One region of the Paenibacillus sp. lzh-N1 genome, then DNA from elsewhere that is predicted to be linked to it. Evidence: a T-box and tRNA genes for the amino acid it is inferred to sense, from the RefSeq annotation. Region 1 holds a T-box; the other holds one or more tRNA genes.
What was found. The T-box of region 1 lies ahead of ileS (isoleucine--tRNA ligase). A T-box ahead of a tRNA ligase gene usually reads a tRNA of that ligase, here a tRNA-Ile.

Region 1 (7,078 bases):
CTTCGATTTAGCCTCGCCTACAATGCCTTTGGAAAAACGTTTGCTATTCCATGGTGCACTATCGGACAGTAATGCCCAGCGGAAAGCATCTGTTCCGTACTCATCAATCACTTCCCACGGATCAATAACATTACCCTTTGATTTGGACATTTTCTGCCCCTGCTCATCCAGTACATGGCCTGTTGCCATGACAGCTTTGTAAGGAGCTTTGCCAGTCAGCATCGTCGAAACCGCAAGCAAGCTATAGAACCAGCCACGAGTCTGGTCAATCCCTTCACAGATCATATCTGCCGGAAATTGCTGCTCAAACGTTTCATTATTCTCAAAAGGATAGTGATGCTGTGCAAACGGCATAGAGCCGCTATCGAACCATACATCGATGACTTCCGGTGTGCGAGTCATTTCGTATTTACCGCATTGGCTACGAACCTTGATATCATCTACATAAGGTTTGTGTAGCTCGATATCCGCTGGTACATCCCCAATTGCACGTTCTCTCAATTCAGCAATACTATGGGGTGCGAACTGTTCTCCAGTTTCCTCACAAACCCAGATATTGAGCGGTGTACCCCAATAGCGATCGCGACTGATGTTCCAATCCACCAGTTCCTCCAAAAACTTACCGAAGCGTCCTTCGCGTACATGACCCGGGTACCATTCAACTTCGCTGTTGTTAGCAATCAGTTGATCCTTGATCGCAGTTGTTTTGATAAACCAGCTGTCCATCGCATAGTACAATAATGGAGTATCGCAGCGCCAGCAGAACGGATAGCTATGCTCGTATTTTTCCTTGCTGTACAGCAACCCTTTTTCGGACAGCATTTTCACAATATCTACATCGCAATCTTTCACAAAACGGCCTGCAAAATCAGTGATTTCAGCTACATAGTTACCTTGGAGATCCACTACGTTGATAAACCCAACGCCATTTTCACGACATACGCGATAGTCATCCTCACCATGTGCCGGGGCCATATGAACGATACCTGTACCGCTGGAATCTGTTACGAACTTGGCACCCAGAATTTGGTTACCTTTCTCCACCTGAAAATAAGTAAATGGCGGGGTATAGGTTTGGCCTACCAGTTCTGAACCCGATAGCGTGCCAATCACTTCATGATCACCTTTAATTACGGTCTCAACAAGATTTTTAGCAACGATGTATACCCCATCTTCCTGCTTCACACGTGCGTATTCCAGCTCAGGGTTGACGGCGAGCGCCACGTGACTCGGCAAGGTCCAAGGTGTTGTCGTCCAGGCCAGTACATATTCACCACTGCTATGCAGCTTGAATTTGGCCGTGGCACTCAGATCCTTTACATCTTTGTAGCCCTGTGCTACTTCATGGGAACTTAGTGTTGTCTGACAATCCGGGCAGTACGGACTCACACGATGACCACGATACAGCAGATCTTTCTCATGAATCGTCGCCAAAATGTTCCATACACTCTCGATATAGTTATTGTCCAAGGTAATGTATGGGTGATCGAGGTCTGTCCAGTATCCGATCGCTTCGGTTAAATCGCGCCACTGCTGCTCGTATTCAAACACGCTCGCTTTACATTTTTTAATAAATTTCTCAACACCGTATTCTTCAATTTCAGGCTTGTGAGAGATCCCCAGTTGCTTTTGCACACCCAGTTCTACCGGCAGGCCATGCGTATCCCAACCCGCCTTACGTACAACACGATATCCCTTCATGGTCTGATAGCGGCCGACGAAATCCTTAATTACGCGACCCAGCACATGACCGATGTGTGGTTTGCCGTTAGCTGTTGGTGGGCCCTCATAAAACACAAAATTAGGCTTTCCTTCACGATTGGTAATGGATTTACGGAACGTGTCCTCCTGTTTCCATTTGCTCAGGATGCGTAGGTCACGTGACCGTGCTTTTTCTTTAACATCCACTCTGTTCATAACGTCATACTTCCTCTCTGCTCATCATTAATTGTTCTAGCGCACTTAAAAAAAGCAACAAAAAAAGCCCCATCCCTGTAAAAGGGACGAGACTGTGCTCGCGTTACCACCCTGATTCCGTAATTAGACCAGTCTAAAGAAGACGATCTTGTCACGACTCTCTGAGCCCTACTCAACTTCAGCAGGGCGCCATTATAACGCATGGCAAACGGTGATTGCTTACACACGCCATAAATTTAAGCGCTTCAGCTCACTTCTCCGGGAGGATCTTCGGTCATGTTCTGAACGTTGGCTTGCACCGGAAGGCCAACTCTCTGAGGGACAAATCATGACGTACTCGTTCCCATCAACGAATTAAACATGTTAAATTCATCGAATATTAAACCAGCAACATCGTTGCCTTTGAATAACAACCATCAACCAATAGACGGATAATCGTTGAATTCAGTATAGTATTTACAGTTATAGCCTGTTTAAAGATAAAAGTCAACCCTAACAAGACCTAATGAAAAGCTTGTCAGAAATCACAATCAGTAAATTTCTTTCATTTCACGCTCGCGCTCCAGCACTTCGCGTTCCCGGTTTTCAAGTGCTTCCCAGCCATCTTGGCTTAACAAGTCAAGCTGTGCTTCCACCAATGTACGAAACCGTGCTCGGTAAATTGAAGCCTGTTTCTTCAGTTCTTCAACCTCCAACGCGATTTTGCGGGATTTGGACAATGCTTCGTTCACAATACGATCCGCATTTTTTTCCGCTTCCTTCACGATCAGTTGAGATTCTTTCTTGGCGTTGTTGCGAACTTCATCAGCTGCTTCCTGCGCGACAATAATTGTCTTACTCAGTGTATCCTCAATCGTCGCAAAATGATCGAGCTTCTCCTGTACGTTCAGCAACTGGGTGCTCAGTTCTTTATTTTCACGAATAACGCCCTCGTAATCCTTGATCACCTGATCCAAAAATTCATTAACCTGATCCTCATCATAACCGCGAAGCCGGCGGGCAAATTCCTTATTATGTATATCCAATGGCGTTAATGGCATGCCGTCCACCTCCTATAAGATTGACAAAAAATTCATTTTCCGCGTCACGACGCTCATTATCATCTATCGGTCATCATACCCCGTTTTGTGAATACTGTACAGAGCAAAATCGTTCCAGTTCTTCGCTATAGGTTAATTCTTTCGACAGAAAGCTCATGAATCCTGCCTACAGCTATACAAACTTACCAATTTTGACACGGAATCTACCCTTTTTTGTCATCCCGTCTGTTTCAAGCACTTTGAAACGCCCAAATCCCTGCATGGAAATAACGTCCCCAACCTTAAGTGAAGTAGATGGATTCTCCTCCACCTTCCAGTTTACCCGACATCGTCCCGCTCGAATCGGTGTTAATATTTTACTGCGACTCAATTTGTAGACGTCACCGGCAACCCCGTCCAGACGCAAAGAAGCGACCGTCAGATCCATCGCCTCTAATGCAACTTCCTTCGTTCGGAGACTTGCTACTGGCAACAGTTCTGTCCAAACATGAACACGATGTACCTGCTGCAAATGCATGGTTATAAAATCTCCGATCTCTGATGCCACCAACACATGACACCCATCATCCAGCACGAGAATGTCCCCGATTTTTCCACGCTTGATTCCAAGCCCCAAAATGGCACCCAGATAATCGCCGTGCTCAAGGGTATTGATTTTATGATCATCAGAAGAGATGGAAAGGACTTGAATTCCCATTTCCTCATCGTCCAAATACGAATAATCGGGCGCAATCAGCGCCCGCTTTCGTTCCGAAGCCGTATATCCGCCATCTACCCTAATCGTGACCTTGTCTTCCTTCGAAGCAAGTGTCTCCAATATGTACTGTTGTCGCGGATCCAAAAAATCAGTCAGCTTCTGCTCATGATAAGCTCCCGCATGACTGATCCATTCGGAAGCACGATCCACATAATCCCGTTCATCCGGGTGAAAATGCTCATAAATCTCAGTTCGCATAAATCCTCCTAGACGAAATTACCAATTAAAGAAATCAAACCGTACGATGCAAAACGCAAAGCAATCAGCGCTACGATAGGTGAAATATCAATCATCCCGAAGATTGGCGGTATAAACCTGCGAAAAGGAGACAAATACGGCTCCACAAACCTGGCAAGTAAATCACCGATCACACTCTCTCTGGCATTAGGAAGCCATGACAGCAGGACATATGCAATGATCATGTACGAATAAATCTGAAATAACCAGTAAATTACCTCGATCAAGAAAAGCTCACCTCATTCTGTTAAGTTCTTGTTCAGTGTCAGCCAGTATCTCCGTAATGGAGCCTTGAATTTCAACCGTATCCGGTGTGCACAGAAAAATATTGTTACCGACCTTCGAAATGCCGCCACTCAGTGCATACACAGTACCACTCAAAAAATCAATGATACGTAGCGCCTGATCCTTGCGAATTCGTTGCAAGTTAACCACGACGGTGCGATGTGAACGGATATGGTCGGCGATTTCCTGTGCTTCATCGTAAGAACGCGGCTCATACAGAACAACTTTCACATTTTTCTGTGAATGGATGCTGACAACATTCGTGCCCTTCTGGTTCTTACGTTTATCAAAGCTTGGGGTTTCAATTTCTTGATCTTCCGGCGTATTCATAACCTCTCGCTCTATAACTTCCTCTTCTTCCTGAAGCCCCAGAAAGTTCATGAACTTATTCATTACGCCCACTGAAAATCCTCCTCTCGTCCGACCAGTACGGAACCAAGCCGCAACCAGGTCGCTCCTTCTTCAACCGCCACTTCAAAATCATTGGACATCCCCATAGACAAGTGAACGATAGGTTCTCTAGTCAAGGCTTGTCCATTTAACCGATCACGCAGTTCACGCAATCCTCGAAACACAGGTCGAGTATGTTCTGGGTCTTCCTCATGAGGAGCCATGGTCATCAAGCCGATTACGTCCACATGTTCCAACTCGCGAATTTGTTCCAAGAAAGGGGCGACCGTCTCGGGGGATAAGCCGTATTTTGAAATTTCCCCAGAAATATTGACTTGCACAAAAGCTTTGACTCGCAGTCCCAAAGCGGCTGCCTTCTTATCCAATTCCTGAGCGAGCGATAAGCGATCAAGCGAATGTATAAATTTAAATTTTCCAATTACATCTTTAACCTTATTCGTTTGGAGATGACCAATAAAATGCCACGTTCCCCGGTCACCCAACTTGCTCCATTTATCTGCAGCATCCTGCCAGCGATTTTCGCCCACATGCTCCAAGTCGTTATCCAATACGGATGCCATTGCCGCCGCCGAAACATATTTCGTGACAGCGATCACATTTACTTCATCACGCGAACGTCCGCTACGGGCACATGCCGCTTCGATACGGGCGTTAACTTCTTTAATTCGTTCCTCCAAAGACACGGGAGGACTCACCTCTCTTCCAGACCAATCCAACTCGCCATTCTTCCTGTAACGCCGCCTTCCTTACGATATGAAAAAAACAAATCGCTACGGCTACTCGTGCACAAGGTAGTACATTCGATATGGCTCGGCAATATTCCTGCTTTCATCATAATGTGTCGATTGCATTGTTTCAAGTCAAGTAGTGTTTTTCCGCCCGTTAAGGGGAAATAAACAGAACCTTCCCATTTATCATTACCCGGGCAATCATGCTCTAAAACCCGAATTTGGCTCATCACATGCTCATCTACCTCATAGGATTCAGGACCAATGGAAGGACCAATAGCTGCTAATATATCGGACGGCTGAGATCCATATTCAGTTTGCATGGTCTGTACCATTTTCAACGCAATCTCCGCCACTGTTCCCTTCCAGCCTGCATGCGCCAACCCAATCACACGATGCACGGGATCACAAAAATATAGGGGTACACAGTCCGCATAAAAGGACGTCAGCAAAATGCCTGGTATATTCGTCAAAAGTCCATCTGTGTCCTGAAAAGCTGATGCACGATCCATAAAGCCTCGCCCACGATCAGCAGCCTGGACAACAGCAACATGATTACCGTGGACCTGCTCGCCGCACGTCCACGCTTCAGCAGCAAAACCAAGCTGCTCAGCAATTAATCGGCGGTTGCGAATGACTTTCTCGGGGTCATCCCCTACATGAAACGCACAGTTCAGACTATCGTATGGCGCTTCACTGACACCGCCATGACGCCCTGTAAACCCTGCTGTTAATCCCTGAACCTGTCGCTCCCAAGATTGAATATATAACAACTCCGGCACGGGACGTCTGCCATCTTGCATGGGCGTAGTCCCTGTAGCCTCGGTATTCACTATAAACGGTTCCATTTTGTTCTCACCTCTACTGCCCAGTGTACCAAAAAGCCGCCTCTGTGTCTTCACAACATACTAAATTACGTGTCCCTCCTGTTCAAAAGACCCGTCGGTCATTCCGCTCCTGACGTTCGATATACGCTTTTTCCTCCCTTTCATCCGGCGGCTCATGCAATCCCTCCAGTCGAACAAGCACAACATCCGAGCCAATTTTCACAATGTTGTACCACGGAATAACCAATTCACTCCCCCCTCCAAACCAGCCCATAAACCGGCTACTCCCCGGAACCACAATAGCTTCAATTTTCCCTTGTCTTACGTCGATCTCCAGATCACTGATTTGTCCCAGACGTCGTCCATCTACAATGTTAATAACATCCTTGGTTTGAAATTCGGAAATTTTCATGGCTCTTACTGACGTTTCCGGTGCATTCACACGCATCACATCCTTTATTTCACTATATGAGTGGAAGAGCCCAAAAAATGTCCTACAAACGCAAAAACGATCCGCACGGGATCGTTTTTGTCACTGAATCATTCAAACATTTTGTTCATTTCATTAGGACTTTACATGTTTTTGCATTTGCTGTATAGCCGACTTCTCTAATCTCGAAACCTGGGCTTGAGAGATACCGATTTCGTCGGCAACCTCCATTTGCGTCTTTCCTTCATAAAAACGCATAGACAATATCATCTTTTCACGCTGGCCCAGGCGATGCATCGCTTCCCGGAGAGCGATTTCCTCAATCCATGAGACGTCTTTATTTCTGTCATCACTGATCTGATCCATCACATAGATTGGGTCGCCCCCGTCGTGATATATCGGCTCGAACAGCGAAACTGGATCCTGAATCGCATCCAATGCGAACA
Region 2 (7,078 bases), 2.4 Mb from region 1:
ACTGAAGCGCCATTTCCCCGTTCTTAGACAGGAGAGACTCCAGGTCCTTAACAAGCACGACACCTAACTCACACACATCGGCTGTTTCTGCAGTACAACTATACTCTTCCCCATCTATCCCACTAAACTCCCCGATCAAATCGCCTTGGTGCTGAATAGTCAGAATCAATTCTTTACCGTCTTCTGTCGATTTACGGAGTTTAACATGACCCGAATGTATATAATAAAGCTGCTCCGCATCATCACCCTCTCGAAAAAGCATAACGCCTGCCTTTACCTTCTTCCACGACATAATATCTTTTAACAGCTCAAAATGCTCTTCCGTCAGAAAAAGCTGAATCCCCGTGCGCTGCGTTTCGTCCCTAAACCGTTCCATACAAGTGGCTTGCATATTAGCGTCCTCCTCGTGTTTACCTGATATCTTTATCATAATGTTTTGATTCCTGGGTTGTTATCGGGAGAACACCTGATTTTGCACCTCCCTACTCCCTGATTTGCAGTGATAAATATCACTTCCAGGATTATCTAACGCCCCATTTATCGCCCCGCCTCTTATTGATTACCCAGTCTAATGAAAAGTCAGTGTTTCCTGCGCCTATAGATCAGGGGGTTCCCTGAATTACTTTTGTACCTGTCGGAATTACAATAAGTTAGAGCTACAGTTGGTTAAGATAAAGGATGTGTCTTCTATGCTACAAATAACGGATGAAATGCGAAATGAACTGAACCAGTTGCGAGATCATGTTTATGGGGATCTCACTGCACTTGCATTTATGTCCAGGTCAGGGGGTAAGTTGCATTGGTATTATGCCTCCGGCAGCCGAAACAATCGCTATCGCCTTATCTCTTTTAAAGTCGGTCATGGGATTGCCGGGATGGCTGTTCGTCTGGGGCGTACCGTAACCGTTAGCGCTTTAATATCAGGCAGTATACGTTTACGTCAAGAATGTGCGCTTATGCTGGCCGAACAGTTACATTCTGCAGTAGCCATTCCCTTTTCCAGTACAGGAGACTTGCCAAACGGTGTGCTACTTGTTGGTAACCGTGATGTGAGGACATTCACCGATTCTGATGTAGCCAAGGCCACTCAAGTCGCTCATCGCCTTGGCCAGCTATGTGCTCTCCCTCTCACTCCATAGATTGATATTTGAAGAAAAATAAAATTATAAATATAAGTGAACATGAACAGCTCATCTAACTATCTCTGTTGATTGAAATCCCTAAAATTTGCTATGATTATGACAAAACGCACGGTTTTTTACCGTTCGAGGGGATGACTAATTGATTCGTATACTAGTAGTGGATGATCATGTTGTCGTACGTTCTGGCCTCATGGCCCTATTGGACGGCAAAAACGGTATTAAGGTAGTAGGAGATGCAGCAGACGGGGATGAAGCAATCCGCAAAGCGGTGGAGCTACAACCTAATGTCGTGCTCATGGATTTTAGTATGCCACCTGGCAAAGATGGCCTCACGGCAACCACCGAATTAAAAAAACAGTTGCCAGATACAGAAGTGCTTATTCTAACAATGCATGATGATGAGGAATATCTGTTCCGAGCCATTCAAGCCGGAGCATCTGGATATATTTTAAAAAGTGCACCTCATGAGGAATTACTCGCTGCCATCCAGTCTGTGGCCGAAGGCAGTGCCTATCTATACCCCAATGCAACCAAACGCCTGATGAGTGAATATCTGGACAAAATCAAACAAGAGGGCATAGCCGGACCGTATGAATCCCTGTCTGAGCGGGAAAAAGAGATCCTATCATGGGTAGCCAAAGGATATGCCAACAAGGAAATTGCCGAACACCTGGTAATTAGCGTCAAAACCGTAGAGTCCCACAAAAGCAACCTTATGGAGAAGCTTAACTTGAAAACACGGCCTGAGTTGGTCAAATTTGCACTGAAAAAGGGGTTGCTCCATTATGAATGAACCTTCTAACCCTTTACTGCAGCCCGCCTTTGGGGAGTCAACCGATAAACTACTGAATGATTTGGAAATTCATATACCAGATTCTCCTTTTCTCCATGTACTGCGTAGTTCTCTCCACCAGCTATCCAATCTTAAATTTGCTCTAGATACATCTTCCATCGTTGCTCTGACCGATCATCGAGGAATTATTCAGTACGTAAACGATAAGTTCTGTGAGATTTCGCAATATAGTCGTGAAGAATTGATCGGGCAGGATCATCGTCTCATTAATTCGGGCTATCATACTCGAGCCTTCATGAAGAACCTGTGGACTACGATCCGTTCAGGTGAGGTATGGCAGGGAGAAATACGAAATCGTGCTAAAGATAACAGCTACTACTGGGTGAATACCACGATAGTTCCATTTATGGACGAGGAAGGTAAACCCTATCAGTACTTAGCGATCCGTAATGAAGTAACTAAATTAAAAAAAGTAGAGGCAGAGCTTCAGACCATGATGACGCAAGTCATGCAAATACAGGAGGAAGAGCGTAAACGCTTTTCAAGAGAGCTTCATGATGGGATTGGTCAAAGCCTGTTTTCACTTATTATTCAACTAGATAGCCAACTAGCTGAACAGCCCAGTGCTACTCTGGAAAATCTGCGTACACAGGTAACTGATATCATTAAAGATGTTCGTGGCTTAGCGTGGGAACTTCGTCCCTCAGTTCTGGATGATTTGGGTGTCGTACCGGCCCTAAGAACTTATATTGAAAATTTCTGTTCGCATTACGGAATCAAAGTGCATTTTCAATGTACTTTACGTAAACGCCTTGATATCCGAAAAGAAATAGCAATCTATAGAATTGTACAGGAAGCACTGACGAATGTGGCTAAATACGCAGATGTAGCAGAAGCATACGTTGATGTAGAGGATCAAGACGAAATAATAAAAGTAACTATTCGGGATGAGGGTATGGGCTTCTCTGGAGAATCCAAAGGAGAGGGAGTTGGATTGTTCAGCATGGAAGAACGAGCTAGAGGAGTAGGCGGCTTCATGAGCATGACTTCTGCTTCAAATCAGGGAACCTCCATCCAACTAACCATTCCAGTGTAAAATCTGTGCACTAGATCAGTTATCGGTGTATCCCCCTGCAGGAACAGGAGAGATACACCGATGGCAAGCACTAACAATAGCCATCACTTTGTGGAATCTATGGAATATAAATGCACAAAAAAAGAGAGAGCTCTGTCCCCAGACAGGCTCTCTTTATTTATAAGGTGTCACCACTGAGGCAACAAGAATCCGCTATAGCAAAAAGCGGGTGATGGGAATCGAACCCACGCTACCAGCTTGGAAGGCTGGAGTTCTACCATTGAACTACACCCGCAAATCAGTATCGGGATGACACGATTTGAACATGCGACCCCCTGGTCCCAAACCAGGTGCTCTACCAAGCTGAGCTACATCCCGACATTATACATTTTTTAAGAAATGGCGCGCCCTGAGAGATTCGAACTCCCGGCCTTTTGATTCGTAGTCAAACGCTCTATCCAGCTGAGCTAAGGGCGCATATTAAATTCCATAATGAGCAGTCAAGGCGCCACCCAGATTTGAACTGGGGATGAAGCTTTTGCAGAGCTTTGCCTTACCACTTGGCTATGGCGCCGTATGGATAATGAAGCGGACGACGGGAATCGAACCCGCGACCCTCGCCTTGGCAAGGCGATGCTCTACCGCTGAGCCACGTCCGCAAAATATGGTGCGGTCGAGAGGACTCGAACCTCCACGGGGGGTTAGCCCACACGGACCTGAACCGTGCGCGTCTGCCAATTCCGCCACGACCGCAAAATAATTTATAAATGGTGAGCCATGAAGGACTCGAACCTTCGACACCCTGATTAAAAGTCAGGTGCTCTACCAACTGAGCTAATGGCTCTTAATGGCTGGGGATATAGGATTTGAACCTATGCATGACGGAGTCAAAGTCCGTTGCCTTACCGCTTGGCTAATCCCCATTAAATTAAGAATCAAAGGGCGGCCGATGGGGCTTGAACCCACGAATGCCGGAGTCACAGTCCGGTGCGTTAACCACTTCGCCACGACCGCCATATGATTATAAAACTGGTGGAGGATGATGGATTCGAACCACCGAACCCGTAAGGGAGCAGATTTACAGTCTGATGCGTTTGGCCACTTCGCTAATCCTCCAAAATGGTGCCGGCGAGAGGACTTGAACCCCCAACCTACTGATTACAAGTCAGTTGCTCTACCAATTGAGCTACACCGGCACATTACCAATTCCCACTTGAAAGGTGGCTCGGGACGGAATCGAACCGCCGACACGAGGATTTTCAGTCCTCTGCTCTACCGACTGAGCTACCGAGCCATATTTAATTTCATAACTATACCATATAGTTCGTACTATATGCATTTAAATGGCGGAACTGACGGGATTCGAACCCGCGATCTCCTGCGTGACAGGCAGGCATGTTAGGCCTCTACACCACAGTTCCAGAGGCATTTCCAACAGGAAATTAATTGCGGGGGCAGGATTTGAACCTACGACCTTCGGGTTATGAGCCCGACGAGCTACCGAACTGCTCCACCCCGCGATATAAAATATGGTGGAGGCTGAGGGGATCGAACCCCCGACCCTCTGCTTGTAAGGCAGATGCTCTCCCAGCTGAGCTAAGCCTCCATATTATGACCCGTAGGGGATTCGAACCCCTGTTACCTCCGTGAAAGGGAGGTGTCTTAACCCCTTGACCAACGGGCCTTACAAAATGAATTCTGATTTAATAAATTTATGGCGGAGAGAGAGGGATTCGAACCCTCGCACCACTTTCGCAGTCTAACCCCTTAGCAGAGGGTCCCCTTATAGCCACTTGGGTATCTCTCCGAGTAGCGGCAGAGGGGATCGAACCCCCGACCTCACGGGTATGAACCGTACGCTCTAGCCAGCTGAGCTACGCCGCCACCTTATATATATAATTCAGAAGTATTAAAAATATGGCTCCCCGAACAGGACTCGAACCTGTGACAACTCGATTAACAGTCGAGTGCTCTACCAACTGAGCTATCAGGGAATATTGGTGGAGCCAAGGGGGATCGAACCCCTGACCTCCTGCGTGCAAGGCAGGCGCTCTCCCAGCTGAGCTATAGCCCCATACTTTTAGTCAATCTAGAAATGGTGGGCCTTAGTGGACTCGAACCACCGACCTCACCCTTATCAGGGGTGCGCTCTAACCAGCTGAGCTAAAGGCCCTAATTTATAATTTTATCATCCTTTAAAGGACTTTGCTTGGCGGCGTCCTACTCTCCCAGGACCCTGCGGTCCAAGTACCATCGGCGCTGGAGGGCTTAACGGTCGTGTTCGGGATGGGTACGTGTGGAACCCCTCCGCTATCGCCACCAAACATGAATTTGCCTCGCAAATTCTAACTTCAAGGTTACACCTTGAAAACTGGATCCGAAACTTCATTGCGCCTTATCTTTAGGATAAGCCCTCGACCGATTAGTATTGGTCAGCTCCATGCATTACTGCACTTCCACCCCCAACCTATCTACCTCGTCGTCTTCAAGGGGTCTTACATACTGGGAAATCTCATCTTGAGGGGGGCTTCACGCTTAGATGCTTTCAGCGCTTATCCCTTCCGTACATAGCTACCCAGCGGTGCTCCTGGCGGAACAACTGGTACACCAGCGGTACGTCCATCCCGGTCCTCTCGTACTAAGGACAGCTCCTCTCAAATTTCCTACGCCCACGACAGATAGGGACCGAACTGTCTCACGACGTTCTGAACCCAGCTCGCGTACCGCTTTAATGGGCGAACAGCCCAACCCTTGGGACCTACTTCAGCCCCAGGATGCGATGAGCCGACATCGAGGTGCCAAACCTCCCCGTCGATGTGGACTCTTGGGGGAGATAAGCCTGTTATCCCCAGGGTAGCTTTTATCCGTTGAGCGATGGCCCTTCCATGCGGTACCACCGGATCACTAAGCCCGACTTTCGTCCCTGCTCGACTTGTAGGTCTCGCAGTCAAGCTCCCTTCTGCCTTTGCACTCTTCGAATGATTTCCAACCATTCTGAGGGAACCTTGGGGCGCCTCCGTTACTCTTTAGGAGGCGACCGCCCCAGTCAAACTGCCCACCTGACACTGTCCTCGTACCGGATCACGGTACCAAGTTAGAACCTAGATACGATCAGGGTGGTATCCCAAGGATGCCTCCTCTCAAGCTGGCGCTCAAGATTCAACGGCTCCCACCTATCCTGTACAGATCGTACCCAAATTCAATATCAAGCTGCAGTAAAGCTCCATGGGGTCTTTCCGTCTTGTCGCGGGTAACCTGCATCTTCACAGGTATTAAAATTTCACCGGATCTCTCGTTGAGACAGCGCCCAAGTCGTTACGCCATTCGTGCGGGTCAGAATTTACCTGACAAGGAATTTCGCTACCTTAGGACCGTTATAGTTACGGCCGCCGTTTACTGGGGCTTCGGTTCATAGCTTCGCCCGAAGGCTTACCACTCCCCTTAACCTTCCAGCACCGGGCAGGCGTCAGCCCGTATACTTCGCCTTGCGGCTTCGCACAGACCTGTGTTTTTGCTAAACAGTCGCTTGGGCCTTTTCACTGCGGCCCCCTCGGGCTATTCACCCTACCGAGGCACCCCTTCTCCCGAAGTTACGGGGTCATTTTGCCGAGTTCCTTAACGAGAGTTCTTCCGCGCGCCTTAGAATTCTCTTCTCGCCTACCTGTGTCGGTTTGCGGTACGGGCACCTTCTCCTGGCTAGAGGCTTTTCTTGGCAGTCTGAGATCATGACCTTCGCTACTATAATTTTCGCTCCCCATCACAGCCCAGCCTTAACGATGTGCGGATTTGCCTACACATCAGCCTCACTGCTTAGACGGACATCCATCAGTCCGCGTCACTACCCTACTGCGTCACCCCATCGCTCATAGCGGATTACGGTGGTACAGGAATTTCTACCTGTTGTCCTTCGACTACGCCTATCGGCCTCGCCTTAGGTCCCGACTTACCCTGAGCGGACGAACCTTCCTCAGGAACCCTTAGGCTTTCGGCGGATCTGATTCTCACAGATCTTTTCGTTACTCATACCGGCATTCTCACTTGAATGCAGTCCAGCGTTCCTTCCGGTAC

Region 2: it has a tRNA-Ile gene. The T-box ahead of ileS (isoleucine--tRNA ligase) is inferred to sense a tRNA for this amino acid. The anticodon was not compared.

What each region holds. Positions count from the first base shown of each region.
Region 1 covers NZ_CP025696.1:3,690,228-3,697,305, reverse strand. The annotation lists gene ileS (isoleucine--tRNA ligase) at 1-1,917, opposite strand, end outside; T-box leader at 1,997-2,276, opposite strand; gene C0638_RS16850 (DivIVA domain-containing protein) at 2,448-2,957, opposite strand; gene C0638_RS16845 (YlmH family RNA-binding protein) at 3,130-3,912, opposite strand; gene C0638_RS16840 (YggT family protein) at 3,921-4,178, opposite strand; gene C0638_RS16835 (cell division protein SepF) at 4,186-4,638, opposite strand; gene C0638_RS16830 (YggS family pyridoxal phosphate-dependent enzyme) at 4,629-5,330, opposite strand; gene pgeF (peptidoglycan editing factor PgeF) at 5,339-6,223, opposite strand; gene C0638_RS16820 (YlmC/YmxH family sporulation protein) at 6,306-6,650, opposite strand; gene sigG (RNA polymerase sporulation sigma factor SigG) at 6,768-7,078, opposite strand, start outside.
Region 2 covers NZ_CP025696.1:1,295,408-1,302,485, forward strand. The annotation lists gene C0638_RS05850 (Crp/Fnr family transcriptional regulator) at 1-391, opposite strand, end outside; gene C0638_RS05855 (GAF domain-containing protein) at 690-1,139, shown strand; gene C0638_RS05860 (response regulator) at 1,282-1,935, shown strand; gene C0638_RS05865 (PAS domain-containing sensor histidine kinase) at 1,928-3,031, shown strand; tRNA gene C0638_RS05870 (tRNA-Gly) at 3,235-3,305, opposite strand; tRNA gene C0638_RS05875 (tRNA-Pro) at 3,315-3,388, opposite strand; tRNA gene C0638_RS05880 (tRNA-Arg) at 3,411-3,487, opposite strand; tRNA gene C0638_RS05885 (tRNA-Cys) at 3,514-3,584, opposite strand; tRNA gene C0638_RS05890 (tRNA-Gly) at 3,598-3,669, opposite strand; tRNA gene C0638_RS05895 (tRNA-Leu) at 3,676-3,763, opposite strand; tRNA gene C0638_RS05900 (tRNA-Lys) at 3,779-3,854, opposite strand; tRNA gene C0638_RS05905 (tRNA-Gln) at 3,859-3,933, opposite strand; tRNA gene C0638_RS05910 (tRNA-His) at 3,952-4,024, opposite strand; tRNA gene C0638_RS05915 (tRNA-Tyr) at 4,041-4,126, opposite strand; tRNA gene C0638_RS05920 (tRNA-Thr) at 4,131-4,206, opposite strand; tRNA gene C0638_RS05925 (tRNA-Phe) at 4,232-4,304, opposite strand; tRNA gene C0638_RS05930 (tRNA-Asp) at 4,355-4,431, opposite strand; tRNA gene C0638_RS05935 (tRNA-Met) at 4,457-4,530, opposite strand; tRNA gene C0638_RS05940 (tRNA-Val) at 4,541-4,616, opposite strand; tRNA gene C0638_RS05945 (tRNA-Glu) at 4,623-4,694, opposite strand; tRNA gene C0638_RS05950 (tRNA-Ser) at 4,726-4,817, opposite strand; tRNA gene C0638_RS05955 (tRNA-Met) at 4,821-4,894, opposite strand; tRNA gene C0638_RS05960 (tRNA-Asn) at 4,929-5,004, opposite strand; tRNA gene C0638_RS05965 (tRNA-Ala) at 5,009-5,084, opposite strand; tRNA gene C0638_RS05970 (tRNA-Ile) at 5,107-5,183, opposite strand; rRNA gene rrf (5S ribosomal RNA) at 5,218-5,334, opposite strand; rRNA gene C0638_RS05980 (23S ribosomal RNA) at 5,413-7,078, opposite strand, start outside.